DNA from 4 places in the Rhizobium sp. 01L419 genome. Region 1 is predicted to be linked to each of the others. Evidence: predicted binding sites of a transcription regulator. Region 1 holds the regulator's gene; each other region holds the start of a gene.
What was found. The regulator LexA, encoded in region 1, represses DNA repair genes until DNA is damaged. The targets are predictions, from matches to a motif close to TGTTCNNNNTGTGTTCNG.
Positions count from the first base shown of each region.

Region 2: a site for LexA is predicted at 4,694-4,711, ahead of AC1DUP_RS27210 (ImuA family protein). Genes of this name have one in related genera too.
Region 3: a site for LexA is predicted at 5,195-5,212, ahead of AC1DUP_RS02630 (ribonuclease T2 family protein). Genes of this name have one in related genera too.
Region 4: a site for LexA is predicted at 6,003-6,020, ahead of AC1DUP_RS08095 (DNA recombination protein RmuC). Genes of this name have one in related genera too.

Region 1 covers NZ_JBFTSM010000019.1:115,149-123,165, forward strand. Annotated here, with positions in the region: gene kdsA (3-deoxy-8-phosphooctulonate synthase) at 1-496, opposite strand, end outside; gene AC1DUP_RS29855 (VOC family protein) at 493-1,380, opposite strand; gene lexA (transcriptional repressor LexA) at 1,578-2,303, shown strand; gene AC1DUP_RS29865 (ComEC/Rec2 family competence protein) at 2,284-4,707, opposite strand; gene gltA (citrate synthase) at 4,997-6,286, shown strand; gene lpxB (lipid-A-disaccharide synthase) at 6,318-7,487, opposite strand; gene AC1DUP_RS29880 (LpxI family protein) at 7,484-8,017, opposite strand, start outside.
Region 2 covers NZ_JBFTSM010000016.1:109,232-117,248, reverse strand. Annotated here, with positions in the region: gene AC1DUP_RS27220 (error-prone DNA polymerase) at 1-2,273, opposite strand, end outside; gene AC1DUP_RS27215 (Y-family DNA polymerase) at 2,270-3,718, opposite strand; gene AC1DUP_RS27210 (ImuA family protein) at 3,729-4,673, opposite strand; gene AC1DUP_RS27205 (metallopeptidase family protein) at 4,835-5,272, shown strand; gene AC1DUP_RS27200 (DUF1737 domain-containing protein) at 5,274-5,480, opposite strand; gene AC1DUP_RS27195 (HpcH/HpaI aldolase/citrate lyase family protein) at 5,480-6,385, opposite strand; gene AC1DUP_RS27190 (hypothetical protein) at 6,499-6,735, shown strand; gene AC1DUP_RS27185 (VOC family protein) at 6,844-7,263, shown strand; gene leuD (3-isopropylmalate dehydratase small subunit) at 7,396-8,004, shown strand.
Region 3 covers NZ_JBFTSM010000001.1:522,238-530,254, reverse strand. Annotated here, with positions in the region: gene AC1DUP_RS02650 (DMT family transporter) at 1-170, shown strand, start outside; gene metF (methylenetetrahydrofolate reductase [NAD(P)H]) at 596-1,498, opposite strand; gene AC1DUP_RS02640 (metalloregulator ArsR/SmtB family transcription factor) at 1,499-2,524, opposite strand; gene ettA (energy-dependent translational throttle protein EttA) at 2,685-4,334, opposite strand; gene AC1DUP_RS02630 (ribonuclease T2 family protein) at 4,443-5,180, opposite strand; gene AC1DUP_RS02625 (alpha/beta fold hydrolase) at 5,339-6,283, shown strand; gene AC1DUP_RS02620 (DMT family transporter) at 6,285-7,241, shown strand; gene caiB (succinate--glutarate CoA-transferase) at 7,287-8,017, shown strand, end outside.
Region 4 covers NZ_JBFTSM010000003.1:223,637-231,653, reverse strand. Annotated here, with positions in the region: gene hpf (ribosome hibernation-promoting factor, HPF/YfiA family) at 34-615, shown strand; gene ptsN (PTS IIA-like nitrogen regulatory protein PtsN) at 687-1,151, shown strand; gene AC1DUP_RS08105 (methyl-accepting chemotaxis protein) at 1,227-3,563, opposite strand; gene AC1DUP_RS08100 (ribokinase) at 3,804-4,703, opposite strand; gene AC1DUP_RS08095 (DNA recombination protein RmuC) at 4,748-5,971, opposite strand; gene AC1DUP_RS08090 (globin-coupled sensor protein) at 6,167-7,666, shown strand; gene def (peptide deformylase) at 7,762-8,017, shown strand, end outside.

The DNA.
Region 1 (8,017 bases):
CACTCTGATTCAGCTTGCCGAGCACGTTCTTCATATCCCAAGGCGCCAGGAACTGGCCCTTCTTGACGTTGATGACGCGGCCCGTCTTGGCAGCAGCCACCAGAAGATCCGTCTGGCGAGACAGGAAGGCCGGTATCTGCAGGATATCAACGACCTTCGCTACTTCGGCGCATTGTTCTTCGCTGTGAATGTCGGTGAGAACCGGAATGCCGAGTTCCTTCTTGAGATCAGCGAATACTTCCAGCCCCTTCTCAAGGCCGACACCGCGTTTGCTCGACAACGAAGAGCGATTGGCCTTGTCGAAAGACGTCTTGTAGACAAGCCCGATGCCGAGCTTGGCGCACAGTTCCTTCAATGTGCCAGCCACCATGAACGCATGGTCGCGGCTTTCCATTTCACAGGCGCCGGCGATCAGCGACAAGCGGCCGGTATTGGAGAAGGTGACCTTACCGGCGCCCTCGCCGACCGTCACCTGGGAATTGGTATTGGAGCTCATGATGTTTCCTCGAAGGCGAAGAGCACGCCCTGGCCGGGCGCGGGCTTCACCAGAATACGGTTGCCCTTGCGTGTATAGGTCACCCCGTTAGCAGCCAAATGCGCTTCTGTCACGGCAAGATCGCCCGCATGGAAAAGGATCGCCCGCCCACGCAGGCCGCGATCGGTGTCCGGCGTCGCCAGATCGAAATAGGCCTCCAGACCCGCCGGGTTCATCAGACTGATCTTTGTGTTTGCCAGAGGAACTCTCACCCCAAAACCGGTCTCATCTGCGGCGTCGGCTCTTGCCACGCCACGGACGAATTCGCCGAAGGCCCAAGGCTCGGGCGCGGCTAGAACTATCTCGGCAATTCCGGTTACGCCGTTGACGTGAGCTTCGAGCGCGCTGCGGTCAGCAGGGAGCGGATTGACGCGTTCGACGGCGAAGAGAAAGAAATCCGGTGCCCGAAGGTCGCCGGCGAAGGCGAGCCGGAAGCCGGCAATGCTCTCCGTGCCATCCGGCATTTTCACGGGACGTTCGAACTGCAACACAGAACCAGCGCTAATGCCGCCTTTAACGAATCGAGCATGTTCATGCTTTGCATCCGCGGCACTGAAGGCGATAGCAGACAGGCCCTCGCTGCCGCATCGAAAACGAAAGGCCTGATCGCGGGCTGTGAAGACATTGCCGTCGCGCGCCGTCCTGTCGCTCTCCTCGACACTGGCGATGCCGAGCGGCTCGAGATAGCTCCTGTCGGCGAAGAAAACGCAGGCATTTTCCGTACCGAAGGGATGGCGCGCGTCCGGAGCGACGGTGAAGCCCAGCTTGCCCAACCTCTCGCGTGCAAGGGCGATATCGGTAACCGGCAAAACGAGATGATCGATCGCAAGCGTGTCTTGGGTCATCAGCTACTCTCCAGCAATCACAAGGAGATGTGCTTCAACAAGCCTTACGAAGCAAGGCCGGACGGGACGGGCGCCGACAAAAATAAAATTCTCAACACAATGGAGAGAAATTTTACGAAAATTTAGCCACTTGCGGAACACATATGGAACATATAGTGTCCGTTCTGGATTTGTTTCAATACTGGGGTCACACGCCGATGCTCACGCGCAAACAACAGGAACTTCTTCTTTTCATTCATGAAAGGATGAAGGAATCCGGCGTTCCGCCATCTTTCGACGAGATGAAGGACGCCCTGGATCTGGCCTCGAAATCCGGCATTCATCGGCTGATCACGGCGCTCGAAGAACGCGGCTTCATTCGCCGGCTTCCGAACCGGGCGCGTGCGCTCGAAGTCATCAAGCTGCCGGAAGCCTATAGCTCGAGCCTGCAGCCAAGGCGCGGCTTTTCACCAAGCGTCATCGAAGGCAGCCTCGGCAAGCCGCAACCTGTTGCGCCTCCCGCCGCGGCAAAGTCAGCACCTGCGGCCGACAACGGCAATTCGGTTTCCGTGCCGGTCATGGGGCGCATCGCTGCCGGCGTGCCGATTTCGGCAATCCAGAACAACACCCATGACATCACCGTTCCCGCTGATATGCTTGGCTCCGGCGAACATTATGCGCTCGAAGTTCGTGGCGACTCGATGATCGAAGCCGGCATCTTCGATGGCGATACCGTCATCATCCGCAACGGTAGCACGGCCAATCCGGGTGACATCGTCGTCGCACTCGTCGATGAAGAGGAAGCGACGCTCAAGCGCTTCCGCCGCAAGGGCGCATCGATTGCGCTCGAAGCCGCAAACCCCGCTTACGAGACTCGCATTTTCCCGCCGGATCGCGTCAAGGTCCAGGGCAAGCTCGTCGGCCTCATTCGTCGCTATCACTGACCGGTGACGGGCCAACATCAGCGAATGTGTCGCTACGCCAGTCATAGGCACGGTGGCGCATCCAGGGCCGTCGCAATGCGTCGAAGGTAGCGGCAACCGCAACTCCGCCATCTGTGAAACGAAGCTCGATCGCGCCTGTCTTGCGCAATGTTTCGCCAGTAAAGAGCATAGCTCCGGATCGGCAGCCGTCGAAACGCAGACGGACAGGGGTGACGACGATATCGGCCGTATCGCAGGCAGGGCCCAGATAGGCTGCATTGTCGATAACCGTCAGTTTCTTTCCATTGCCGAGCATGATGGCGCACCAGGCACCTTTCAGGCACGAGAACCGTGACGGCGAACCGATCGCGACACGTCTCATCGACTCTCTGGCTTCATTCTGTTGATCCCGCGAGAGCTGCAGTCTTTTGCCTTCGGGCGCAGTGGGCCTATTGGCAGCTTCCAGCGTGACTGGCTTCCTGTGCTCTTCGATGGCAAGCGCCCGCTGCCATTGTTCGAAGATGAAGGCGGGTGGCTTTTCGCGGTTCGAAGCTATCGCCTCTCCATCGACAACAGCAACGAGGCTACCGTCTTCGGCAATGGCGATGTCGGGCATTGCCTCTGATGGCAGCGCCGCGACAGCAAGCGTGGAGAGAGTGACGATTGCCGTTCCGATATGCCGCAGTCGAGTTCTGAGGAGGGTCAGCAGCAGAAAACCGAAAACGGCCGTCGGGAAGTACCAACCCGGCAAACGGCCCACATCGATATTGCCACCCCAGCTCGATACCGTCTTTGCGATTGTGATCACCAGATCGAGCCCGAAGCCTGCCACATGCCATGCCCAGCCGTCCAGGCCAAAGGGCATCAGCAGCATCGCCAGCATCCCAGCCGGCATGACGATGAAGGAAATCACCGGCATGGCCGCGAGATTTGCCGGCAGGCCGTAGGCTGTCAGCCGGTGGAAATGCTCAATCGAAAACAGCGCGGTAGAGAAGCCACCAATCAGCGACGTCAGGAAAATGCCACCAAAGAAACCGCCGACCACGAAGAGGGGTTTCATGATCGGCAGGTTGGCAAAGACATTCTCCCACATCGGCCGGCCTTTCCAGAGATCGTAGCCGGCGACCAGGGCAAGTGTTGCGGCAAAGGACATCTGGAAACTCGGCCCCAGCACCTCCGATGGCGAGATCGCAAGGATCACAAGAGCGGATAGCGCCACGTTTCTGAGGCTGATCGATGGCCGGTCAAAGAAGACGGCAACCAGCATGATGGCCATCATGATGAAGGCACGTTCAGCGGAGACGGCAAAGCCGGAGATCAGATAGTAGGCTGTCACCGCCGCGAGCGCACCGGCCGCCGCGATTTTCTTGGTCGGCCACGCCTGGGCAATGCCGGGAAAAAGGCTAAGGACGACGCGCAGGCCGACAAAAAAGATGCCGGCGGAAAGCGCCATATTGAGACCGGAGATCGCGACGATATGGGCAAGGCCGGACTGCCGCAGCGCGTCCGTCGTGTCATCCGAGATCGCCCGCCTCTCGTCGGTGACAAGCGAAGCGGCAAAGGCGCCGGTATCGCCCGGCAGGGTGGAGCGTATGCGATCGCCGATGCCACTCCTGAGGCGATAGAGCCATTCGAGTGTCGCCTCACCGACCGAGCCCGCTTGCTGTGGCTGCAAGGCAAGCTTTTTCGGCGCGCCATAGAAAAAGCCGTTGGCGCCAATGCCGTCAAAATAGGCACTGAAAGCAAAATCATTGAGGTGGGGAAGTGCGGGGCCTGCCGGAGGCGTGAGACGCGCCCTGCCCTCGATGACGTCGCCAAGCTCGAAAGGCTGCGCGGCGCCTCTCACGAGCACTGTAATGCGTTTAGGCGGACGCTTGATCTGCGGCGCGTCGGTTCCGGTGACGTCAAGAATGTAACGCCAGCGCCCCCGCCCGTCGCCTTCGCGGCGCTCGATCCTGCCGGTTACCGTTGTTGCTACGGCTGAATCAAGGATCAGGGTCTGCGCCCGCCATGTTTCAACCTGTGCCGAAAGCATTCCGCCGGCAAAGAGAAGCAGAGCAGAGAGCATCGCCCGCAATTTCGTCCGGCGATACCCGCAAAGTACGACGGCACCGAGGGCAACAAAAAGGCAGAGACCAAGCGAGACAGCCGGAAAATCCGAAGCTGCCAGAAACCAGGTCGCGGCACCTGCACCAAGGAAGACCGGCGAAAAAAGAATGAGGCGACCGTAGCCAGCCTCTTCAGCGGCCATGCGGACAGACGATCGGATGTGTCGTTTCGCAACGGCGATCAGCCGCCACGGAAACGGAACCGTAGCCTGCGTCCTTGCCAGTTGCGTCACAATGGCGCGCGGTGCGGCATCAGCAAAATCCATCTTTGCATCAATGGATTGCACATGCCGTTCTGCTGTATCGAACCCCGTCATATTCGCTTGGACCCGCCCCCGGAGATCGGCAGAATGCAACCTCAGATCAAAACTCGCAAACAATAATCGATTGAAATACGAGGAAAATTTGCGGCAGCAAAAATCCAGTCAAATCATGGTGTTCTGATATGCGTGAGGCTCATCGCTGCACTGCCTAAAAGATGATGCCGCGATGCACAAAATGGCGTCACGGTAACTTGGCATTAGCTTCGCGATCATATAGCTATCGCTTAGGACGCTTAACCCTTATGGCGCTTTTGCGGCGCCACCGCCACCCCGGAGGATCAGCATGACGGATCAAAGCGCTACAATCAAAATCGGTGACAAATCAGTCGACCTCGCCGTGCGAAAAGGCACGGTCGGACCAGACGTGATCGATATCGGTGCACTCTACAAAAACACGGCTTCCTTCACGTACGACCCCGGGTTTACGTCGACCGCATCCTGTGAATCGAAGATCACCTATATCGACGGCGACGAGGGCGTTCTGCTGCATCGCGGTTACCCGATCGAGCAGCTTGCCGAGCACGGCGACTTTCTGGAAGCCTGCTACCTGCTGCTCTACGGCGAACTGCCGACCGCCGCTCAGAAGAAGGATTTCGACTATCGCGTCACGCACCACACCATGGTGCATGAGCAGATGAGCCGCTTCTTCACCGGCTTCCGCCGCGACGCACATCCGATGGCCGTCATGTGTGGCTGCGTCGGTGCGCTTTCGGCATTTTATCACGACTCCACCGACATTACCGATCCTCACCAGCGCATGGTCGCCAGCCTGCGCATGATCGCCAAAATGCCGACGCTTGCCGCCATGGCCTACAAGTACCATATCGGCCAGCCCTTCGTTTACCCGAAGAACGACCTGGACTACGCGTCCAACTTCCTGCGCATGTGCTTTGCCGTTCCTTGCGAAGAATATGTCGTCAATCCGGTGCTCGCACGCGCCATGGACCGTATCTTCATCCTGCATGCCGATCACGAGCAGAATGCTTCGACCTCGACGGTTCGTCTCGCCGGCTCCTCGGGCGCAAACCCGTTCGCCTGCATCGCCGCCGGCATCGCCTGCCTCTGGGGCCCCGCTCACGGCGGCGCTAACGAAGCAGCCCTCAACATGCTGACGGAAATCGGCACTGTCGACCGCATTCCGGAATATATCGCCCGCGCCAAGGACAAGAACGATCCGTTCCGCCTGATGGGCTTTGGTCACCGCGTCTACAAGAACTATGACCCGCGCGCCAAGATCATGCAAAAAACCACGCATGAAGTTCTCGGCGAACTCGGTATCAAGGACGATCCGCTTCTCGAAGTCGCCATGGAACTGGAGCGCATTGCGCTGACCGACTCGTACTTCATCGAGAAGAAGCTCTATCCGAACATCGACTTCTACTCCGGCATCACGCTAAAGGCCCTGGGCTTCCCCACGACCATGTTCACCGTGCTCTTCGCTCTCGCCCGCACCGTCGGCTGGATCGCGCAGTGGAACGAAATGATCGAAGATCCGGAACAGCGTATCGGCCGTCCGCGCCAGCTCTATATCGGCGAACCGAAGCGCGACTACGTGCCGGTTTCCAAGCGCTAAGCGCTGACTTCATAGACAAAAGAAAACCCGGTCAGGAATGGCCGGGTTTTTTGTTGGCTAGAACATCAAGCAATATTTGCGCCGCATGCTCGCCAGGCGGCCTTTCCGTCTGCATACGCTGCCAGATGAGATCGTAGCCTTCCTTCACCGCCTTGAGCTGGTAGGTGTCGGCTGACAGCCTCTCCATCCAGCGCGCGAGGCTTGCGCCGCGAACGATGTCGTTCAGATATTCGGGCACGACCGCGTAGTCGGCGATCAGATTGGGCAGTGCGCCGCTCCAGGTCTTGATGCCTGATGTCAGCATGCGCATGATCCAGTCGACCTTGTAGGCGGAAACGACGGGGACATCGGCAAGCGCCAGCTCCAGGATCACGGTGCCGGACGCCGCCATGGCCGCATCGGCTTCGGTGAAGGCTTTCCATTTCGCTTCAGCGCCGACGACGATGTCAGGCTTTACCGCCCAGCCTGCTGTCATTTCTCGCACGAGGGTTTCCCTGTGCGCCACAGTCGGCAGAATGAAGCGCTTCGCACCATTGCGGGCAACGAACTCGTTCGCGGCGGCTTCGAAATAAGGCAGAAGCTTCCTGATTTCGGACGAACGCGAACCAGGGAGGAGCAGGATCGCACCGTTACCGGGCTGCCGGCCAGCACGCAGGCGTCGGGTCTCCAGAAGTGTTGCATCGGCGACGAGACGGTGGCCTACATAGGTGGTCGCAGGTCCGTTGAGACGCCGCATCACCGCCGGCTCGAAAGGAAGCACCGCTAGCACATGATCGACATAGGCGAGCATGCGTTGCGCGCGATATTCCTTCCATGCCCAGACACTCGGACAGACATAGTTGACGACAGGCAGATCAGGCAGCGCGGTACGCACGCGCTTGGCGACGCGGTGTGTGAAATCCGGGCTATCAATGATGAGCAGGATATCGGGCTTTGCCGCAATGATCGCCGCTGTTGATTGCCGAATACGGGAAAACAGCGTCGGCAGCGTCGCCAGGACCTGCGTGATGCCCATGACCGAGAGTTCGGAGAAATCGAAGAGCGACGTCAATCCTTCGGCCTGCAAGCCCTCGCCGCCGACACCGACGAGTTCGATAGGGCCGGAATAGATTTTCTTGAGACCCGCGATGAGATCGGCGCCAAGCAGATCGCCAGATACTTCGCCGGCTACGACAGCAATTTTCAACGGCCTGTCGCTCATGCAAGCCCCCATCCAGGCAAGCCTTTGTCGATACCGCAGACAAAAAGACCGTTCTCGTCTGCCGCCTTGATGAGCGCGTCGCGATCAAGCACCAGCGAGCGGCCGGCTTCGATGGCCACTCCTGCAAGCCCGGCGGCTTTGGCGTTGAGCACGGTGGACACGCCAATCGCCGGCAGATCAGCGCGGATATCCTGCTGTGGCTTGCAAAGCTTGACCAGCACTCCGCGCCGGCGTGGCGAAATACGGCCTGCTGATCTCAGGGCCGCCACGCGGTCGAGCATGCTGTCCGTGCCCTCAACGCCCTCAACAGCGACAACGCGTCCGCCGATCGAGACCGCACCCTGCCCGATATCCAGACTGCCAAGCACCTCCGCCGCCTTGCCTGCGCGCGCTATATCACGACGATCCTCTTCATTGGGCGAAACAGCACCAACAGGACCTGCGGTTGCCAGAAGATCCGGGGCAATCTCATGGGCACCCACGACACGCAGACCTCGCCCTTCGATCAGCTTGATCACCATCTGCAGAAC
Region 2 (8,017 bases), on a different contig from region 1:
CCCTTGATCTGGTTGAAGCATTGCTGGGAAAACTCTTTTGTGTAGCGATCATCTGCCGTCATTCCATCGATGAATCGCTGCTCGAAATTGCCGATAGTGCCAGTCCTTTTGAAGGTCGCCATTGCCCGACGAAGCCGGTCGGCTTCTGCTGGCTTGAAACCCGCCGCGGTGATTGCGATCTGCATGGCTTGCTCTTGAAACAGCGGAACCCCCAGGGTTCTTTCAAGAACAGTCTTCAGCTCATCGCTTGGATATTCGATTGGCAGATTTTTATTCCGCAGCTCTCTGCGTTTCAGATAGGGATGCACCATGTCGCCTTGGATCGGTCCCGGCCGGACGATCGCCACTTCAATGACAAGGTCGTAAAACACCCTCGGCTTCAGGCGCGGCAGCATGCTCATCTGCGCCCGGCTTTCGATCTGGAAGACGCCTAGTGTGTCGGCCCGGCCCATCATATCGTAAACCGGCTCGCCCTCCTCTCCGTGCTCCTTATGGCCGAGATCGGCGAGTGTTTTCTTCACGTCGTAATGCAACTCAAGCAGCGTGAAAGCTCTGCGCAAGCAGGTGAGCATACCAAGTGCCAGGACATCCACCTTGAGGATTTTGACGTTGTCGAGATCATCCTTATCCCATTCAATCATATAGCGATCCGGCATTGCCGTCTTCATGATGGGCACAACCTCATCGAGCCGGTCACGCGTGATGACGAAACCACCGACATGCTGGGTAAGGTGCCGTGGAAAGCTCAGAAGCTCAGATGCATATTTCAGTACGTTTCGTGTCACCGGATCCTTGATATCGAGGCCGGCCGCCTTCGCGTCTCGTTCCGAGAGGTTGTCCTCCGACCAGCCCCAGACGAGGCTGCTGATCGCCGACTGAACATCCTCCGATAGGCCAAAAGCCTTGGCGACCTCACGGCCAGCCGAGCGAGTGCGATAGCTGGTGACGGCAGCCGTCAGCCCGGCATGATCAACGCCGTATCTTTTATAAATAGACTGAATCACCTCTTCCCGCCGCTCATGCTCGAAATCAACGTCGATATCCGGCGGTTCGTCCCGATCCATTGAAATGAAACGATCGAAGAGGAGCGTGCTCTTTTGAGGATCGACTTCAGTAATTTCAAGGCAGTAACAAACAACCGAATTAGCCGCCGACCCTCGCCCCTGACACAGAACTTCGAGCACATGGCGGGCGTGGTGAATGATCCTGTGAACCGTCAGGAAGTAGGAGGCGTAGTTCTTGTCGCCGACGAGCCTCAGTTCGTAATCGATCTGTTTCGCCACTTTTTCAGGAACACCATCAGGATAACGTTTTACCGCACCCGCTCTTGTCAGCCTTTCGAGAGTCTCCTGCGGCGTTTCACCGGGATCATTTTCAGGTGGATAATTGTGCTTTAGCTCGTTCAGCGAAAAGCTCAGCTTGCCGAAAAAGACCTGGGTGTTCTCAACCGCGTCAGGGTAATCCCGGAAGATCCTGGATATTTCACGTGAATCCTTGAGATACCGCTCTCCATTCGGCGCTAGAAGGAATCCGGCTTTCGATATCTCCACATGCTCCCGGATTGCGATGACGATATCCGAAAGCGGTCGGCGCTCGGGGTGGTGATAGAGCGGTTGATTGCTTGCAATCAGCGGCACGCGATTTCGAGCAGCAAGCATGGCAAGCACCGCAAAAGCCTGCCGATCACGACCGTCATAGGCCGGCGACAGCGCCATGAAAAATGCCTTGCGAAAGCGTTTGCGAAACCGCTCGAGATAATCTTCGAATTCCGGCTGTTTGGTGATGTCATTCACAATGGCTCGCTCGGGGACGAGAGCAAGCATCATCTCATCGCCCCATTCCATGAGCTCTGCTTCCGTCAGGATGCAGGTTCCCTTGACCGATTCTTCCTTCAGGTTGCCGGCGCTGAGCAGGCGACAGAGGTTTGCCCAACCTCGCCGGTTGCGCGGATAGGCAAGGATATCAGGCGTTCCATCGCAAAAGACGAGGCGGGCGCCCGGCTGAACCCGGATAGAATCGAGGATCACCTCCTTTTTTCCTTCCTTCTTCGCCTGGGCCAGAACTTCATCTCTGTTCTTGTATCTCTCCTCAAGCTGCTCTGCCTGCGCATGTGCTCGCACCACGCCGGCAACCGAATTCCGGTCTGCAATACCGAGGCCGCCGAGCTTCAGGTAAGCGGCCTGCACGACCATCTCTTCCGGCTTCGACGCGCCTTCGAGGAACGAGAAATTCGTCCTCGTGCCGATCTCAAAGAATGCGGATTCGGGCCTCATGCAAAGACCCCATGCATGAACCAGCGGGGATCGAATTCCTGACCATAGAAGCCGCGGCGATAGATCCAGAAGCGGTGCCCGTTCTCATCCTCGATCCGGAAATAGTCGCGCGCCTCGGCACCATCTCCGTCGATCCACCATTCCATGGCAATCCGTTCCGGTCCTTCACTTCTTGCCACCTGATGCTGCAGACGTCGCCAGCGGAAAATCTGCGGCGGACCGTCAGGCACTTCGGCAAATACGACCTCGACAGGTTCCGGTGTTGCAAAGAGCCGCAAGGGGCGCTCCTGACGGAAAGGAAGAGCGCTTTCCTGCTCTGCCTTGCGCCGTGCAGGAAGGCTCTCCATTGCCGGCACCGTGATCACGGCGCGCTCCGGCACATGGCTCTCGCGAAGCTGGAAGCTTTGCAGGCAGTCCGCACCAAGCCGGGCCGCAACACGGTCGACAAAGCTCGAAAGCGAGATCTCCCCCTGCCGGTCGCCCTCGAAATCACCCTGCGTCTCCTTGAACGGATCATGCCGCAGCACATTCAGGCGCAGGATCTCGAAGCCATAGCCGGCATCGAGATCGTCATGGATCACTTGCAGCCGCTCGGAAAAAAGGCCGGCAACGAGTTTGGGCTCGCGAAGCGGCTGCGAGGCGCCGACGGAGATGCGGAAAACCCTGCCGTCGACGCGAAACAGCACCAGCTCGAACACTCGCCCGCCGGCTCCACGCGCCTCCAGCGACGGTTTCAGCGACACGGCGATCTGGCTGGTGACGGCAAGGATCTGTTCTTCCGTTCCGATCGGTTCGACCAGGCGGCGTTCGGACGAGAGGCTGGCGATGGGAAGCCGGGGGGAGATCGGCTCCTCCTCGCGACCCAGTGCTTGATCGAGGCGCAGAAGCAGTGTCGGTCCGAAGCGGCGGGTCAGCGGCGCCCGCGGCGCATGAACGATATCGCCGATATATTTGAGGCCGAGCTTCTTCAGGGCATCGACGGTCTGACCTTCCAGTCGGAGGGCTGCGACAGGCAGCGGCATCAGCATGCGCTCCGTCTCCTCATCCTCCACCACGCCGCCCTGTCCGAAGCGGGAGACAGCCCAGGAAAGGCCCGGTGATGAGGCGATCGCGCCACGCGCATCGAGCCCCATATGGAAGAGCCGCGACAGGATATCCCTCAGAAGCGCCTTTTCGCCGCCGAAGAGATGGGCACAGCCGGTAATGTCGAGAAATAACCCGTCCTTGCCATCGAGCGCCACCATCGGTGTATATCGGTCGCACCAGTCGGCGATCGCTTCCAGCAGCCGGCGGTCGGCCGCCAGATCCTCTTCCACGACATCGAGCGCTGGATACATGGCGCGCGCTTCGGCAACGCCCTGTTCCTTCCTCAGCCCCAGCCTCTCGGCGAACTCGTCCAGCGCCGTCAGCCGCATGGCATTGTTGAGCTTGCCCGAACAGACGATCGGTGACGCTTCAGGACGCCCTTTCGAACGCCAGGAGAGACCCCATCGCCTGCGTGCGATGCGGTCCGTCGCCAGATGTGGAAAGCTGAGCGCCAGAATGCGCTGACTGTTCGCCTGGAGGGCGAGCGAAGCTTGGTTCGTCGACGGGGAGAAATTCGCGTTCATGGGGGTTCCACTCCAGAAGACAGGAGAGCGGGGCCGGATTGCGGCTCTTCTCCAGCGTAAGACGGAAAATCGGATTGCCGATGCTGCCGGCAAATTTTGATCCATCCGGCAACGATCGCAGGTCAGACGGCGCCGGCTCGACATGCAGACGGAAGGCAGCGCTGCTCGCCTCCTCCTCCCCGGCCTGGCGGACGAGAAAGAGCGGACGCCGGACGGCGCGCGCCCTGAGACTGAGCCTCCGGCTTTCGGTCAGGCCGAAATGCAAGGGATTGCCGCGCATTTCGAAGACGACAGCCGAGAAGGCAGCACTTTCGATGGCCGCTTCCGCCAGCCAGAGCGCATCCTCCAGCTTGCGCGGCGCGGCATGGAAAAACCTTTCCGGCTTCAGCCCGAAATCCTTCAGCCCCGGAGCATAGGGGCGACCCGCCTCCAGTGTGCCGACGGCATCACCGATCCAGAGCAGCGGCAGCAGCCTGCCGGCATCCTCCTCCTGCCTCTGCAGCCGTGCTGCAACGGCCATCGCCAAGCCGCTTGCCGCTCCCGCACCGCGGGAGCCTGCCGCGCGGAACTCGGTAATCGCATCGAGCTGCAGGCCGCCTTCCAAGGCGTCATCGAGTAATCCCACACCGAAAGGCAAGCGTGGCAGAATGCGCTCCTGCCGCCTCTCACGTCCTTCTGCAAAGGCTTCCCGTTCCGCCGCGGCAAGCGCCGGTGCGGGTTTTCCCTCCAGTCGGGCAATGGTTTCGCGGAGCGCAAAAAGCCGCTCGCGCGCCAGGGCGGTCTGCGCCATGGCGTTCTCTCCATCCGTATTGTTCCTGTTATGTTCTTATAGATTCCAGAGCTCTAATGAAGAGTCAACGGCCATTTTATAAGAATTTATTCCTGCCTTTGATTCCGCACTCGAAAATCGGCGATAAAGGTTCTATATGGGCCGCAAAGGAAGGAATATTAATGGCCCGCATAGACCAGAGCGATGATTGGGGGGACCGCCATGCGCCGACGATCAGCACCTTCGAGTCGCTGGCAATGGAGGCCTATAGCCATCTGCCGGACGAATTTCGCAAGCTGACGACCAATCTGACCATCGAAATCGAAGACTTTCCCGATGACGAGGTCTTCGAGGATATGGCGCTGGAAACACCTTTCGACCTGCTCGGTCTTTTCGAGGGCCGCGGCATTTCAGAGCGTTTCACCCTGGAAACCGGCGAGATGCCGAACCGCATTCGTCTCTATCGCCGTCCAATCCTCGACTACTGGGCAGAAAACGACGAGACGCTGGGTGACATCATCACCCATGTGCTGATCCATGAGATCGGCCACCACTTCGGCCTCAGCGACGATGACATGGAGCGCATCGAGGCAAGCGCCGAAGAGGCTGCTGAACGCTGACCTATTGCTCGGACAGCTTCATGTCCGGGTCATAGTCCTTGCCCTCGACCTCCTTGACGACAGCCTGGCCGCACTGCATCTGGCCGGTCGCAGCGTTGAAGGCATAGGTGGGCGAGCCGGACATTGACCAGCCCTTGTTCAGCGCCGCCGTCACCTTGTGGCAGAAGGAAGCGTCGTCGGGACCGGTCAGGAAGCGGTAGAGTTTCATCAGGCGGGCTTTCTTGCAGAAATCAGGTGCGCTTTATGAACCAGAGCCTCGGCCTGGACAAGATGCAGCCGCTCGATCATCCGCCCGTCCGCATTGATGACGTTCAGCCCCTCGGCAGCCGGATCGGCGAAGGCGGCGATGATAGCCTCAGCCTCCGCGATTTCTTCCGCGCTCGGCCCGAAATGCCGGTTGGCGGCTGTAATCTGCGCCGGATGGATCAGCATCTTGCCCGCAAAGCCCATGGCGCGGCCCTGCCCGCACTCGGCATCGAAACCTTCCCCATCCTGAAAATCGTTGAAGACGCTGTCGAGCGCATCGAGCCCGTAGGCCTTGACCGCCAGAATGACCTGCATCAGCCAGGGTACGAGATAGGTCCGCCCAAGCTGCGGCAAGACGCCCGTCTCCTTGCGCAGGTCGTTGAGTCCGACGACGAGGCAATCGAGCCGCGATCCCGGCGTGCGGCCGGATTCGGTGATGGCTGCGACATTCAGCACGCCGCGCGGCGTTTCGATCATCGCCCAGATGCGCAGCTCCTCCGGCACATCCGCATCGGCAAGAGGATCGCTGATATCAGTGACATCCTGCGGCTCGTCCACCTTCGGCAGCAGAACGGCATCTGGCAACAGTGCCTTGACCAGTTCCAGATCCGCCAGCCCGAAGCCGGATGACAAAGAGTTGATACGGATGATCCTTTCCTTACCCTCGAGTGGCGGTCCCGAAAAAAACGTCTTCAGATTGTCGCGTGCTTCCGCCTTTTTTTCAGGCGTGACGGAATCCTCAAGATCGAAAATTACCGCATCGCAATCAAGGGAATGGGTCTTTCTAAGCGCCCGCACATTGATGGCGGGTACGCTCAGCACAGAGCGGCGCAGACGCAGGGAACGGAGAGGTGGTGTTCGGCTCATGGGCCATTAGTGCCAAGCTTCGCAAAGCCCGGCAAGACAACAAAAAGCCATGCTTGACTTGCAGAGAGGAAAAAGAAGGACCACATTCCTTTCCTTAGAAAGGTTTCAAACCAATGCAGAACATTCGCTCCATCTTCTTCATGCTTGCCGGCGCCACCGTTTTTGTGGCTATGCTGCTCCTCACCTTCTCGGTCACGCTCGCCGTTGGCGGCATCCTGACCGTGCTTATGGTCGGCCGCGCCCTTTCGATGAAGATGAAGCCCGCTCCCGTCCGCGCCCGCGCCCGTGCCGATGGAAAGCGCGAGATGCGCGTCTGGAACGACGGCCGCGGCACGATCATCGATCTCTGATCACTTTTCGCTGAAAATTCTGACCGACATTGTCGGCTCACGCTCCCCCGTAACGTCTTTGAAGCAGCCAGGCATTGACCGGCGTTTGAAAACAAATGGAGGATGAGCATGGATGCGACGGAAAACAGCCCGACCAAGATGCCGCCGGTCAAGAATGGCCTGCTGCCCTATCTGACGGTCGACGGCGCGCTAAAGGCTGCAGAATTCTATAAGAAGGCTTTCGGTGCAGAGGAAGCCTATCTCGTACCATCAGACGAAAGCGGCCGGACGATGCATGTGCATCTCTACATCAACGGCAGCTCGCTCATGCTGTCGGATGCCTATCCCGAATACGGCCATCCCTTCAAAGGCCATGAGGGCTTCGCCATCCAGCTGATTATCGACGATATCGATAGCTGGTGGGATCGCGCCGTCGCTGCCGGCGCCGAAGTCGTCATGCCGGTCGAGCTGATGTTCTGGGGCGATCGCTACGGCCAGCTTCGCGATCCGTTTGGCGTCCTCTGGGGTCTGAATGCCCCGTCGAAGTAAGAAGACACACAATTGGCCGGCTGCGCGAAACGTCGCGTGGCCTGCGTCAGCGAAAGATTCTTCTTCATTTCGGCTGAAAACTGGACTAGATGCAAAAATAGAAAGTACGTTTGCTGAAATGGAGCATGGGTCATGGATAAATTCGTGAAGCTCACGGGCGTTGCAGCCCCTCTGCCGGTCGTCAACATCGACACCGACATGATCATTCCGAAGGACTATCTGAAGACCATCAAGCGCACCGGCCTCGGCAAGGGCCTTTTCGCCGAAGCCCGTTATAATGAAGACGGCTCCGAAAACCCCGATTTCGTACTGAACAAGCCGGCCTACCGCGATGCCAAGATCCTGGTTGCCGGTGACAACTTCGGCTGCGGCTCTTCGCGTGAGCACGCTCCGTGGGCGCTGCTCGATTTCGGTATCCGCTGTGTGATCTCCACCAGCTTCGCCGACATTTTCTACAACAACTGCTTCAAGAACGGCATTTTGCCGATCCAGGTCAGCCACGAAGACCTCGACAAGCTGATGGATGACGCCGAGCGCGGTTCCAACGCTGTTCTTACGGTTGACCTCGAAAACCTCGAAATCACCGGCCCGGATGGCGGCTCGATCAAGTTCGGTCTCGATGAATTCAGGCGTCACTGCCTGCTGAACGGTCTCGACGATATCGGCCTGACGATGGAAAAGAGCAAGGCGATCGACGACTTCGAAAAGAAGAATGCTGCCTCGCACCCTTGGGCCGCCTGAGCAAAATCAAAAT
Region 3 (8,017 bases), on a different contig from region 1:
CCAATACCTCGCTGGTGACGCTGCTCGTACCGCCGAGCGCGATACTGCTCGGCTTCCTCTTCCTCGGCGAGCGGCTGGAAATGACCGACATTGCCGGCATGGCGCTGATCGGCGCTGGGCTCGTCATACTCGACGGCCGCGTCTACCGGCGCTCAGGCGCGGTAGCCTGAAAGTATTATGCTGCAGCGCGCCATTCTTCCGCCAAAAGTATGAATCGAGACTACCGAATTGTAACGGATCGTTAAATTTTGAGAGCGGAATTTTCCGATTAAATATCAGCAACTTGCAGAATGGTGGTTAGACTTATCCACTGCCTTCTTCGGCAGTGCAGCACAAGAAGCGCTTTCCAATCGACACTTTTCCGACATATTATTAGCCTGTTAACGCGAGGAGGCAGACATGGGACTTACGCAATCCTTGAATGTCCTGTTGGTCAGTGCAGCGTTCGCATTCGTCGTATCCATGCTCTTCATTTGAGCCGATGCGAAGCGTCAGAAACTGAAATACCTACACTCCTGAAGAACAAACAACACCGAAAAGCGCATGCCCCGCCCGGCCATGCGCTTTTCCTTTGTCTGCAAAAGCGTGTGTCGGTTTAAGCTGCCGCGCCCGCGCTTCTTGCCGTCTGGCGCGAGAGGCCGAGATTGTCGAGAACGGCCGAAACCAGCGGCGCACGGTTCATCGTGTAGAGATGGAACTCGTGCAGCCCGCGACGGATAAGATCCTCGATCTGTTCCGCGGCAACCTCGGCTGCGACCTTGGCACGCTCTTCCGGCTTGTCATCATATCCGGCAAAACGCGCATCGAGGAAATCAGGGATGACCGTGCCGCAGGCACCGGCAAAACGCTTCAGCTGCGTCAGATTCTGGATCGGCATGATACCAGGCACAACGGGGATCTTGACGCCGGCGGCGCGCACCTTCTCGAGATAGCGCTCGAAATTGTCGTTGTCGAAGAAGAACTGCGTCAGCGCGCGGTCGGCGCCATTCTCGGCCTTCTGCCTCAGCATGTCGATGTCGGCCACCTGGTCGCGGCTTTCGGGATGCTTTTCCGGGTAGGCAGAGACGGAAATCTCGAAATCGCCGATCTGCTTGAGGCCGGCCACCAGTTCCGCCGCATTGGCATAACCGCCCGGATGCGGCTGATAGGGCGCACCGACGCCGCCGGGCGCATCGCCGCGCAACGCCACGAAATGCGTCACACCCGCCTTGCGGAAGCTGTCGACGACCTGATGCGTCTCTTCCTTCGTAGCGCTGACGCAGGTGAGGTGCGAGGCGGTTGCGAGCGGAGTGTCAGCCAGAAACCGCGTGACGGTCGAGAGCGTCGGCGCCTTGGTGGTGCCACCGGCACCATAAGTCACGGAGACGAATTCCGGGTTCCAGTCCTGCAAATCGCGGACGGTGTTCCACAGCTGACCTTCCATCTCCTCGGACTTCGGCGGGAAAAACTCGAAGGAGATCGCAATATCGCGGCGGCGGGCGTCGTTTTTCTGGGTCATTTATTCTCTCCCGGCAAATGTAGGTACGGCGCCTTCGCTCTCCAGCGAGGCCATGAGGCGCCTCGGGTCACGCGCGAGCCAGATCGTGACCGTAAGGCCCTGCCCACCCTGCTGACCCGGATGAAGATCGACGACCTGCTCGACATCGAGCCCGGCTTTACGCACCCATTCCGACATGGCCTGATGCGAAAAGCCGAGACGGACATGGGCATGTTCATCGCGAAGGTATTCGAGATTGTGCGGCGCCAGATCGATGATGACGAGACGTCCGCCCGGCCGCAGCATGCGCGCGGCTTCGGTGATCGCGATATCAGGCTGATCGAAGAAATGCAGCACTTGATGGATGGTCACCAGATCGAAATCCTGTCCCTCGAAAGGCAGGTTCAGGATATCGGCATGGCGCACCGAAGCCGTCGTGATACGTGACTTGTCGAGATTGGCGCGCGCCACGCTCAGCATGTCACGGCTGGCATCGACGCCGATTGCGTGGCGATAACGACCGGACAGAAGCTCCAGCATCCGGCCGGTGCCGGTGCCGAGATCGAGCAGGGAATCGATCGGATTGCCGCCGAGCAACTTGATGACGGCCGCATCCACCTCTTCGTCAGCGGCGTGCAGACGGCGAAGCTCGTCCCATTCGGCGGCGTTGCGGCTGAAATAGGCCTGTGCCCGCTCGGCGCGCTGCCGCTTGACGGTGGCGAGACGCTCGCCGTCGCGCTGGACGACGGGGTCGTTTTCGGAGACATGCTTCAGCAAAGCCCGCACCAACGCGGCAGCCTTGCCCTCATGCGCCAGCCGGAAATAGGCCCAGGCACCCTCCTGATAGCGGTCGATCAGTTCCGCCTCACCGAGCAGCTTCAGATGCCGTGAGATACGAGGCTGGGATTGGCCGAGAATTTCCGTAAGATCGGTCACGGTCAGGTCACCCGCCGCCAGCAGCGCCAGCAGTCGCAGGCGCGTCGGTTCGCCGGCCGCCTTCAAGACGTCCACCAGCGCATCCAGTCCAAGCCTTAGGGGTTCGCTCATATTCTACCCAATCAAGATATAAAGATATCTTTATGTGATTTGGGTAGCTGAGGCAAGCGGCATTTCACCGATTTGCGAAATTGCCTTTGGTGATAACGACAATAAAAACAAGAAAGCCCCGGCCAAACCGGGGCTTTCCGAAAGCGTAAATGATCGCTGATCAGCGGGTCAGGCGCTTGTGAGCCTGGCTGCCGGGGTTGAGGGCATCGGGGCCGAGACGACGGACCTTGTCCTGCTCGTAATCCTCGAAGTTGCCTTCGAACCATTCAACATGGCCATCGCCTTCGAAGGCGAGGATATGCGTCGCCAGACGGTCGAGGAACATGCGATCGTGGCTGATGATGATCGCGCAGCCTGCAAATGCTTCCAGCGCGCTTTCCAGAGCGCCGAGCGTTTCCGTATCGAGGTCGTTGGTCGGTTCGTCGAGCAGCAGAACATTGCCGCCGGCCTTCAGCATCTTGGCAAGGTGAACGCGGTTGCGCTGGCCGCCCGAGAGATTGCCGACCTTCTGCTGCTGGTCGCCGCCCTTGAAGTTGAAGGCGCCGCAATAGGCACGCGAGTTCATGTCGAACTTGCCGAGCTTGATGATTTCCGCGCCGCCCGAGATTTCTTCCCAGACCGTCTTGTTGCCGTCGAGCGCGTCGCGGCTCTGGTCGACATAACCGAGATGCACAGTCTCGCCGACGCGGACCGATCCCGCATCCGGCTTTTCCTGGCCGGTGATCATCTTGAACAGCGTCGTCTTGCCGGCGCCGTTCGGGCCGATAATGCCGACGATGCCGCCCGGCGGCAGCTTGATCGACAGATCGCTGATCAGCGTGCGGCCCTCGAAGCCCTTGGTGATGCCTTCCATCTCGATGACCACCTGGCCGAGACGCTCGCTGACCGGGATGATGATCTGCGCGTCACCGGGACGCTGCTTCTCGGCGGCTTCCACCAGCTGTTCGTAAGACTTGATACGCGCCTTGGACTTCGCCTGACGGGCCTTCGGGCTGGAAGCGATCCATTCCTGTTCGCGGCTGATCGCCTTCTGGCGGCCTGCCTCTTCGCGGTTTTCCTGCAGCATGCGCTTGGCCTTGGCGAGCAGGTAAGCCGAGTAGTTGCCTTCGTAGGGGATGCCACGGCCGCGATCGAGTTCGAGGATCCAGCCGGTGACGTTGTCCAGGAAGTAACGATCGTGGGTGATCATCATCACGGCGCCCGGATAGTCGCGCAGATGCTTTTCAAGCCAGGCGATCGTCTCGGCGTCCAGGTGGTTGGTCGGTTCGTCGAGCAGCAGCAGATCCGGCTGCGACAGCAGCAGGCGGCAAAGTGCGATACGGCGGCGCTCACCACCCGAAAGGCTGGTGACTTCGGCATCGCGCGGCGGGCAACGCAGGGCTTCCATTGCCATCTCGACCTGGCTTTCCAGATCCCAGAGGTTCTGGCTGTCGATGATGTCCTGGAGCTTCGCACCCTCATCCGCCGTCTCGTCGGAATAGTTCATCATCAATTCGTTGTAGCGCTCGAGCACAGCCGTCTTGGAGGCGACGCCTTCCATGACATTCTCAAACACTGTCTTGTTCGGATCGAGTTTCGGTTCCTGTTCCAGGTATCCGACCGTCGCGCCTTCGGCGAGCCAGGCTTCACCGGTATATTCCTTGTCCTGACCGGCGATGATGCGCAGCACGGTGGACTTACCGGCGCCGTTCGGGCCGAGGATACCGATCTTGGCGTCGGGGTAGAAAGAAAGATGGATATTCTCGAGGATCTTCTTGTTGCCATAGGCCTTGTTGAGGCCGGACATGTGATAGATGAACTGGCGTGCCATGCTGGGATGCTCCGGGCGGAAACTTGAAATCGTGGCCGCTATGTAGGCGAAACCACGCCCGCGGGCAACGCCGAAACCCTGTTTCGTCAGGATTTCGGCATGTTTCCATCAGAAGCCTGCAGCATCCACAAGGCCTTCGTCACAGCCGAAGGACGTCTGCCCTGCCCCCTGGATGAGGCCGCCAAGACCCTTCTCCTTTGCCTGAGCAGAAACGGCATCCTGCGAAAGGCCGATCGTCAACTCGCTGATCACGCGCTTGTTGCCGACGCGCCGGCAGCTCATCTTCACCCGGTCGCTGGCGCCTGCGCCGAAGCTCTTGTCGAAGGCCGCCTTGATTGCATCGGCCTTCAGCGTCTTGCCGACATTGGCGGCAAAGAGATCACGCACGGCAGAAGCATTGAGATCGCCCATCAGATGAATGGCGGTGGTGAAATAATCGTCGGCACTCATTTTCGTGCAGGTGCCGTGCTTGATCCATTCATGCCGATCAAGACCCGACTGCGTGCCGGGCATCGCCTTGTCGAGTGCCGCCTTCGTCTCAGCCGAAAGGCTCACGGCCGGCAGGCTCGTCCAATTACTGTCCTTATCTGCAGCCTTCTGATCGGTGGGTACGCCACAATAGTCCTGCCGCATTGGCCACAGACCGTGGAGAGAAAAGTTGGTCGCGTCGTAGCGGTCGCCGCTTTGGTTGGCGCATTCCGCCTTCTTCTGGTTGGTCTGGCAGAACGCCGGCTGCCAGCTTGCCGCCAGGATGAAGCGCGTGCGCCCGCTTTCCTGCGCGGATGCGGAGCCGACTGACGATAACGAAAGAAACAGGATGGAAACTGAAAGGAAAAACTTGCCCATTGATAGCCCCGACAAAGAACAATACAGGAACAAAAAAGCATGAAGACGGAGTTTGCGCAACCCTGAATCGCAACGAAAACCATGCTTTCTCATGTATGAGCCAAACCGCAATATTGCATTTGCCTTGATATCTGGTCTTTTGAGCGCGGGAGGAATGCATGTTTTCCGAGACATTGCGGCTTCAGAATGCCGGGGCTTCGCTTGCCTATCATCATCAGCCAGCGGAGGGACAAGCGCGGGCTATCCTGATGATTTCTCACGGGCTTGCCGAACACTCGCGCCGCTACCGGCGCTTTGCCGAGGCCATGGCCGCAAGAGGCTATCACGTCTACGCACACGACCATCGCGGCCACGGCGAGACCACCGCGCCCGATGGACCGCTGGGCCGTTTCGCAAGACGGGGCGGCATCGAACACGTCATCGACGACATCGCCGCCATACACGGCTTTGCCACGAACCGCCATCCCGGCCTGCCGGTCATCCTGTTCGGTCATTCGATGGGTGGCCTGATCGCGCTGAACGCTGCCGCCGCTCTTCCCGGCCATTTCGCAGCCTTTGCTATCTGGAATTCGAATTTCGACGTCGGTCTTTCCGGCCGCGCCGCGCAAGCGATCCTGCTTGCCGAGCGCGCATTGAAAGGCTCCGACGTGCCGAGCGACATGCTGCCGAGGCTGACATTTGCCGCCTGGGGCAAATCCATTCCCGATCACCGGACGGAATTCGACTGGCTATCGCGCGATCGGGCCGAGGTCGACGCCTATATTGCCGATCCACTTTGCGGCTTCGATGCCTCCGTATCGCTTTGGCTGGACGTCTTCGCCCTCACCTTCCGCGGCATAGAAGACCGGCAGCTTGGGAAGCTGCCGAAGGACCTGCCGATCCATCTTGTCGGCGGCGGCGGTGACCCGGCGACCAACAATGGAAAAGCCGTGCTCTGGTTGTCAAAGCATTTGAAAAGCCAAGGCTTCTCCCGTATCAGCACTGAGATATATCAGGACATGCGGCATGAAACGCTGAACGAGATCGGCGCGGAAACGGCAATTGCGGATTTCGCCAATTGGTGCGACGAGGCAATCCGCACGGTCCCGAGCGAAAGGACCTGAGATGACGAGCCTGAGTTCCACCCGCCATCCCGCCTCATCCGAGGTGACGCTCGGCTTGCTCTTCATGCTGCTCTCGGTGCTGATCTCGCCGCTGATCGACATCTTCTCGAAGCTGGCGACGACAACGATCTCCTCGACGGAAGTTGCCGCCTTCCGTTTCGTCATCCAGTCGCTCACCATGCTGCCTTTCATCTTCCTGCGCGGTGCAAAGATTCAGGTCTCGCTGAAGCAGAGCTGGTATCATGCGATCCGCGGCGCGATGGTCACCATCTCGATGATCAGCTTCGTCACAACGCTGAAGGTCATGGCGGTTGCCGATGCGATCGCCATCTTCTTCGTCGAGCCGATCATCCTGACGATCCTCAGCAGCATCTTTCTGAAAGAGACCATCGGCTGGCGGCGCTACAGCGCCTGCGCCGTGGGCTTCCTCGGCGCCATGCTGATCATCCAGCCAAGCTTCGAGCAGGTCGGCTACATCGCCCTGCTGCCCGTCGTCAGTGCCTTCTGCATCGCCGTCTTCGCACTGATGACACGCGTGCTGTCGCATCGGGAAGATCCCTGGGCCATGCAGTTCCAGACCGGCCTCTGGGGCATTTTCTTCTGCGCCGTCATCCTGTTCTTCGGTTATGGCAGCGGCTCCGACATCATCGACACGACCATGCCCGATCTTCCCGCCTTCGGCCACCTGCTCGGCACAGGCATCGCCGCGGCGATCACCGGCATCCTTGCCGCCTATGCCTATCGCGCCGCCCCGGCTTCCACGCTGGCACCCCTGCAATACCTGGAAATCGTCTCGGCCACGGTCTTTGCCTGGCTGGTTTTCGCCGATTTTCCGGATGCCTTGAAATGGGTCGGTATCCTGATCGTCATCGCGTCGGGTCTCTACATCATCTGGCGCGAGCGGCGCTTTGCTTCCAAACCCGTATCCGATACATCTGAGGCAACGCGGGCGCCCTGAAATCCGCCGCCCACGGAAGGAGTTTGGGAGGAACCCGGGAGGAACATGACGGAAGACGTGAAGAAGAAGCCGCCGCTTGCCGGGATCAGGGTCATCGAGCTTGCACGCGTGCTGGCCGGTCCCTGGGCGGGTCAGATGCTGGCCGACCTCGGCGCCGATGTCATAAAGGTGGAAAATCCTGATGGCGGCGACGACACGAGGCACTGGGGGCCGCCCTTCGTCGAGGGCGCGGATGGAGAAAACCTCTCTGCCGCCTATTACCACTCCGCCAATCGCGGCAAACGGTCCGTCACCGCCGATCTCAAAAGCGCGGAAGGCCAGTCGCTGGTGCGCCGCCTCGTCGCCACCGCCGATGTGCTGATCGAGAATTTCAAGCTCGGCGGCCTTGTCAAATACGGGCTCGATTTCGAAAGCCTGAAGGCGATCAACCCGCGCCTCGTCTATTGCTCCATCACCGGCTTCGGCCAGACCGGCCCCTACGCCAATCTCGCCGGCTACGATTACATCGTCCAGGGCATGTCCGGCTTCATGTCGATCACAGGCGAGCCTGAGGGACAGCCGATGAAGGCGGGTGTGGCCATCGCCGATATCTTTACCGGCATCTATGCCGTCTCGGCGATCGAGGCCGCCCTCATCCATGCCCTGAAATCAGGCGAAGGCCAGTTGATCGACATGGCGCTGCTCGATGTGCAATCGGCAGTCCTCGCAAACCAGAACATGAATTATCTGGTCTCCGGCCGCGCCCCCGTGCGCCTCGGCAATGCCCATCCTAATAT
Region 4 (8,017 bases), on a different contig from region 1:
GTACTCGCAAACTACCATAAGAAGGGAAACTCCATGAGTGTGCGTGTATCCGGTAAACATATGGAAATTGGTGACTCCTTCCGTCAAAAGATCGAGGACCAAATCGGTTTGGCCGTCACGAAATACTTCGACGGGGGATATTCCGGTCAGGTAATCGTGGAAAAACAGAACTCTCGTTTTTCTGCCGATTGTAAGCTTCATCTCGACAGTGGCGTCGTGCTGCATGCAGCAGGCGAGGCCATGGATCCGCAGATTGCCTTTGATGCGGCATCCGAGCGCATCGAGAAGCGCCTGCGCCGCTACAAGCGGAAGCTCAAAGATCACCACGCCGGAAATCATCTGAACGGTAACGGCTTTGCAGAAGTCGCCTATACCGTCATGGACGCGGTTCCCGATCACGAAGACGAGGTCCCGGACGATTTCGCTCCGGCCATCGTCGCCGAAAGCACGAAGCAGCTCAAGACGATGTCCGTCGCAACCGCCGTCATGGCGCTCGACATGACCGACGAGCCGCTTCTCCTGTTCCGCAGCCCCGGCAAGGAGCAGCTCAACATCGTTTACCGTCGTCACGACGGAAATATTGGCTGGATCGATTCGGCCAATATCAAAGGCTGAGATCAGGGCGAGGGAGCGGCGCAGGCGCTGCTCCCTCAACCAACTGATTCCGGCGACAAAAGGAAAAAGAAATGGCATTGGCAGATTTGCTGCACCAGGATGCGATCATTCCCGCCCTCAGGGTAAATTCCAAGAAACAGTTGCTTCAGGAATTGGCAGCAAAAGCCTCCAGGACTACGGGGCTTTCCGAGCGGGAAATCTTCGATGTGATCCTGCAGCGCGAACGTCTGGGCTCGACCGGCGTCGGCAACGGCATCGCCATTCCTCACGGCAAGCTCGTCAATATCCATTCCATCGTCGGTATTTTCGCCCGGCTGGACCAGCCGGTTGATTTCGAAGCGCTGGACGACCAGCCGGTCGATCTGGTGTTCCTGCTCCTGGCGCCGGAAGGCGCCGGCGCCGATCACCTGAAGGCGCTTTCGCGCATCGCCCGGGTGCTGCGCGACCATGATCTGGTCGCCAAGTTGCGCGCGACCGATTCCGCTTCGGCAATTTATGCCTTCCTCAATGAAGAGCAGACGTCGAACGCAGCCTGACGGCTGGCGATCCACCCGGAATGCAAAAAGGCGCCCGAATGATCAGGCGCCTTTTTCTTGTCATGCGATCGGCAATCAGAACTCTTCCCAACTGTCCTGGGCAACGGCGGCAGAACTGCGAGACTGGGCAACGGCCCGGCGCGGGGCCGGAGCAGCCGCACGTGGCGTCGGCGCACCCGGTGCGCGCATCTGCTGTGCGGTCGAGCGCAATACCCCGGCATTGCCCTGGCCGGAGACACGGAAGCGGGTGACCAGTGCCTTCAGCGTCTGAGCTTCGTCGTTCAGCGTCACGCTGGCTGCGGTGGTTTCTTCCACCATCGCGGCGTTCTGCTGTGTGACCTGGTCCATCTGGTTCACGGCCTGGTTGATTTCCTTCAGGCCGACGGCCTGTTCACTGGCCGAGGCGGAGATCTGACGGATAAGGCCGTTGATGCCCATCACCTGCTCGGCAATCTTGTGCAGCGTGTCGCCGGCGCGGCCGACGAGATCGACGCCGTCCTTGACCTGGACGGCCGAGGTGTTGATGAGCGTCTTGATCTCCTTGGCGGCATTCGCCGAACGCTGGGCGAGTTCCCGGACTTCCTGTGCGACGACTGCAAATCCCTTTCCTGCTTCGCCGGCGCGGGCCGCTTCGACACCGGCGTTCAGAGCCAGAAGATTCGTCTGGAAGGCGATCTCGTCGATGACGCCGATGATGCGCGAAACCTCAGTGGAGGACTGCTCGATGCCGTGCATGGAGGCAATCGCCTTCTGCACCACTTCACCTGATTTCTCGGCGTCTTCGCAAGCGAGATTGACGTTGTCGGCTGCCGTACGGGCGTTCTCGGCGCTGGAATTGACCTGGGCAGTGAGCTCATTGAGCGCCGCTGCCGTCTCTTCCAGACTTGCCGCCTGCTGTTCGGTGCGCTTGGCAAGGTCGGAGGCGCTGTTGCTGATCTCGCCCGTGCCGGAGCCGATATTGACGACGCTGAGGCTCATCGTGTTGATGGTTTCCTCAATGCTTGCGAGCGCTGCGTTGAAGTCCTGCTTCAGCTTGCCGTATTCGCCGGGGAATTCCTCGGTAATGCGGTGGCCGAGATTGCCCTGGGACAGTTCGGAAAGGCCGGCACCGACGATCGAGACGATGTGACGCTGCAGGCTGACCGATTGCTGGCGTTCCGATTCCGAGCGACCGCGTTCGGTTTCGGCTGCAAGGCGCTGGCTGTCGGCCTCGGCTTCGAGACGCCGCGTATCGGCAAGCGCGAAGCGGAAGCCTTCGAGAGCCTTGGCGACCGAGCCGATTTCGTCGGCGCGGTTCTGGCCGGCGACCGTTTCGTCATATTTGCCGTCGCTCAGCGCCTTGACGCTGGAAACGAGGCCAGCGAGCGGACGCTGAACGAGCGAGCGGACGGCGAAGTAGAGGGCGAGCAGTACGGCGCCGAGCACGATAATGCCGTTAATGACCATCATGAAGGTCTGATCCTGAACCGGCGCATTCATCGCCGCATGCGGAACGTCGACCAGCACGACCCAGTTGGCGTTCAGGCCGGGAACTGCGAAGGGATAGACAACACGGTCGAAGGGATCGAGGCCATCGAAGCTGAGGTTCTTGACGAGACCGACTTTCATGGACGAAAGCGCGGCCTTCACGTCAGCAGAGCCGGGATTGTCGCCATAGGGCTTGGACATCAGGTCGGAGGCCGGAGCGACGATCCAGTTGCCGTTCTGGGCGATGAGCGTCACACGGCCGGAGCCGAAGGGCCGCAGCGCCTGCACCTTGTCGGTAAGCGACTTCAGCGAGATATCGACGCCCTCCACACCGATCATCTTGCCGCCGGACATGACCGGATAGGCAATCGACGTCAGCAGGGTCGGGACGTCGGTGCCTTCGGCGAGGTAGGGCGCCGTGATCGCGCCCTTGCCACTGTCGGCGGCGAGCTTCCACCACTCGGCGGTATAGTCGTTCTCGAAAGTCGAGAATTGGATGTCACCGGTCCTGGTTTTCGACCAGTAAGGCGTGAAGGCGCCGACCTTGTTGGTGCCCTCGTCATTGTTGTTGGCAATTTCCGTGGTTTTGCCGTCGAAGGCGCCAAGCTGCTCGCAGAACCAGCTGCCGAAGGCGAAGGCGTTCTGTTCGAGATTGGCCTTCAGAATGCTGATAATGCCTTTGCGATCGAGAATCTTGCCTTCGTGTCCGCGTCCTACGACGCCCGACATGGTGCGGGCAGCACTCGCGAGCTCGCCGACATTGGCTGCAATCTCGTTGGCGATCGACTTGGCTTCCGAATTGGCCTGATCCAGCGTCAGGGTCTGGACGCGGTTACGGGTCTGGTCGATGAGGAAGAGGTTCGAAACGACAAGCACCAGTGCAATGGCGGCACCGGTAATGACTATGAGCTTCGCCGCAAGCGATTTCATTCTGAAAATGAACATAAGTTCCTCGGGGCAAGGACGCACCGAAGGGCCATTCTCCGGCGCAGCGGGTAAGGCACGCTCTATCATGGAGCAGCCATGGGGGTGACCGCCTCGAAGATGAACGAAGTCGCGATCGCCCGAAGGATCGCCAGAAACCTCTTAAATTTGAATGAAATTCGATATGTTTCGGCAGCAAAACCGGAGCGCCACCCCGAAACTGGGGGCAGCGTCTGATGGATTGTTCGCGGCTGGACTGGACTATATTCTGTCTGCGACTTCGGCTGCGAGCGGAATGGAGGGCTGAGCCCCCGGCTTCAGGCAGGCGAGCGAGCCGGCAACCGCTGCACGGCGCAGCGCCGAGTCGAAATCCAGCCCCTCATCGAGGCTTGCTGCGAAGTAGCCGCAGAACGTATCGCCGGCGCCGACAGTATCGACGGGTTCGATGACAAGGCCCTGCGCGCGGGAAATCTGGCCATCCCGGATCGCGATGACACCATCGCCGCCGAGCGTAACGATCAGCGTCTGGCCGGTCTCGGCATGCAGCCGCTCCAACGCCGCCTCACGGTCGCCGGCACTCATGCTCTCCTGTCCTGCCAGCCGCTCGAATTCGGTCTCGTTGGCAATGACGATGTCGGCCAGCCGGCCGAGGCGCGGCGCATCCGGAATGAGCGGCGCAAGATTGAGAATGCTGGTGATGCCCTTGGCACGGGAGGCAGTAAGCGAACGCTCGACCGCCTCGACCGGAACTTCAAGCTGCAGCATCAGAATATCGCCTTCATTCATGGCGTTGACGGCGGCCTCGGCATTGCCACCGCTGACCTTGCCGTTCGCGCCGGGAATGACCGCGATCATGTTTTCGCCGTCGCCGCCGACGAGAATGAGGGCCGTGCCCGTCGGCCCCTCGACATGGCTGACGCGCGAAAGATCGGTGCCGGCGCCGTCGAGCAGTTCAAGGGCGCCTTCGGCAAAGGCATCCTTGCCGACAGCGCCCGCCATATGGACATAGCGGCCCGCGCGGCGGGCGGCGAGCGCCTGATTGGCACCCTTGCCGCCGGCAGCCGTTGCAAAGCTATTGCCGGCAACCGTTTCTCCGGGCTTCGGCAGGCGCTCGGTGGTGGCGATAAGGTCCATGTTGATGGAGCCGAAAACTGTGATCATGGAATGTCTGTCCCTTGCTTCGGGTCGCGACACTGCCGAAGCGATCACTCCTCGTCAACCACCCTGAGCTTGAGCAGTCCGGTCCTGCTTTCGACTGATTTCGCCGGCGGCTCGCTCACTTGCGCCGGCTTGCCGTCGCCGCCTGCCTCGAATTCCAGCGCCTCGATCTTCGCGCCGCGCTTGGTAAGCTTGTCCGCCGAGGTGATGATCTGGTCCACGTCACGCTGCGTCTGAGAAAAATGTCCCTGCAGCTTGCGCACGCGCTCGTCGAGCCGGCCGAGATCGTCCATGAGCAGGGCGACTTCACCCTGGATGACATGCGCCTGCGCCCGCATACGCTGGTCTTTCAGCACAGCCTGGATGACCTGGATCGACAGCATCAGGAGCGAAGGCGAAACGATGACGACGCGTGCACGGTGAGCCTTCTGCACGATCGCTTCGAAATTCTCGTGAATTTCAGCGAAGATCGATTCCGAGGGAACGAAGAGGAAAGCCGTCTCCTGCGTCTCGCCCTGGATCAGATATTTCTCGGAAATATCCTTGATATGGACTTCCATGTCGCGACGAAACTGCTGGCCGGCAAGCTTGCCGGCGTCTGCCCCGCCTGCATCACGGATCGCGTTCCACGCTTCGAGCGGAAATTTGGCATCGATGACGAGCGGTGGTGCCCCATTCGGCATTCGGATCGTGCAGTCCGGTCGCGAGCCATTGGAAAGCGTCTGCTGGAAGGTATAGGCGCCCATTGGCAGGCCATCGGCGACGATCGTTTCCATACGCGACTGGCCGAAAGCCCCACGCGTTTGCTTGTTGGAAAGAATGGCCTGCAGCCCGACGACATCCTTGGCGAGTGTCTGGATATTATTCTGGGCCACATCGATCACCGCCAGGCGCTCCTGCAGTTTCTGCAGGTTGTCATGCGTCGATTTCGTCTGCTCGGTCAGCGTCGAACTCATGCGCTGTGACATGCCGTCGATCCGCTGGTTGATCGCATGATTGAGCTCGGCCTGCCGTGCACCGAAGACCTCCGTCATGGTCGAGATGCGTCCCTGCATCTCCGCCTGGATTTTCAGAAGCTCGCCCATGCGCGCTTCGCTTTCTGTGGCGCGAAGATTGGCCTCCTCCGCCTCCTCGCGGCGGATGCCGGCATTGCGAAAGGCAAACACGATCGCCACGAGAATGAGAACGGCGAGCGCGGCGCCCGCGACTGCAAGTATGGCCGGGTTCGGCACGGGCAGGGAGAAGGTGAGTGAGTCGGGTGTCATGGTCATATTGCACCATAACAAAATGGACAGCGATATCCAGATCAAAACGTGAACAATCCGCGCCGGCCTGTCAGGCGCCGTCAGCGCTACTTCGCTGTAATCTGAGAAAAATTAGCGGGCATACTTAACGATTGCTAAACCATATTCGCCAAATCTGGCGCGGAAATTCCCCTCCGCATCCGCGCCAGATAGAGATCCTCCATGACTCCCCAGCAGACCGATAATGCCCTCAAGCAGCGCCTTGACTTCATTGAGCTCGACGATGAGGCACGCAAGAATCTGCGGGAGCTGCGGCCGGCGATCTCCGAGCTGCTCGGCGGCGCCCTGGACAAATTCTACAATAAGCTTGCCAAGACTCCGGCTGTTGCAGGCTTCTTTTCCGACAAGGCCCATATGGGTCACGCCAAGAAGCGTCAGCAGGAACATTGGGGCAATCTTTCCGGTGGCAATTTCGACCAGAGCTATGTGAATGGCGTCACGGCCGTCGGCCGCACCCATGCTCGCATCGGCCTGGAGCCGCGCTGGTATATTGGCGGCTATGCGCTTGTCATGTCGGAGCTCGTCCGGGGCCTGATGGAAAAGCAGTGGCCATCGCTCTTTGCCCGCCAGCAAGGAAAGGCGCTTGCCGAAAAGCTGACCGCCGTCATCAAGGCGGCGATGCTCGACATGGATTATTCCATCTCCGTCTATCTCCAGGCGCTTGAGGAAAAGCGCCAGGCGCTGGAAGAAGAACGCGCTCGCTCCGAAGCCGATCAGGCGCTGGCACTGGAACATCTGCGCCGCGGCCTCGAAGCGCTGTCGCGCGGCGATCTCGAAGCGACCCTTCCTGCCGATCTGCCCGGAAATTTCCGGGAGATGGCCGAGGACTATAACAGGGCCGTCAACGCTCTTCGCAATTCCTTCACCTCCGTCCGCACGACGTCCGGCCACATTCTTGAAGGCGCCGATGTAATGTCCAAAGCGACGGACGATCTTGCCTTGCGCACCGCGCAGCAGGCTGCGGGCGTCGAAGAAAGCTCGGCTGCGCTACAGCAGCTCTCCGTCAGCGTCAGCCAGACCGCCGCCAATGCCGAGAAGGCGTCCGGCGCCGTGCGCGAAACACAGGAAAAAGCCAAGAATTCCGGCGAACTCGTCAACAGCGCCGTTTCGGCCATGGCTGGTATCGAGAAATCTTCCACCGAAATCGCCAAGATCATTGGCGTCATCGATGAGATCGCTTTCCAGACCAACCTGCTGGCGCTGAACGCTGGCGTCGAGGCCGCCCGCGCCGGTGATGCCGGCAAGGGCTTCGCCGTCGTCGCACAGGAAGTCCGTCAGCTTGCGCAGCGCACGGCCGATGCCGCCAAGGAGATCAAGAACCTGATCTCCGAAAGCTCGACACAGGTGAACGAGGGGGTGAACATCGTCAGCAGCACCGGTGAGGCGCTGAGCGACATGATCAGCCGAATCGACATCATCAACAGCTTCGTTGCCGATATTGCGGCTGCCGCGCGCGATCAGGCAACGGGCGTCAACGAGGTGAGCGTAGCGATCCGTAATATGGACACCATCACCCAGCAGAATTCCGGCATGGTCGAGCGTACGTCGGCCGAAACCCGCAAGCTGAAGGATGGGGTCGAAAACCTCATTGAACTGCTGCAGCGTTTCCGTGCAAGCGCCGAAGGCCGTCAGGTTGCTCGTGCCGCTCGCCGCGCAGCCTGACAATCCGGGCGAAAACCGGGCAGGCGCTGCAAAAAACCGCAATCCCTGCCCAGCGGATAATTCCCTACTGTGAAAAGATGGGTTATGGGAACGCCATGACCATCAAGCCACTCATCATTCTTCCCGATCCCGTTCTCCGTCAGGTTTCCAAGCCGATCGAGCGGGTTGATGCTGATCTCCAGCGCGTTGTCGACGACATGCTGGACACTATGTATGACGCACCGGGCATCGGCCTTGCCGCAATCCAGGTCGGTGTTGCGCGCCGGATGCTCGTCATCGATCTTTCGAAGGAAGGCGAGGAAAAACAGCCGCTCGTCTTCATCAATCCGGAGATCGTCAGCTCCTCGGACG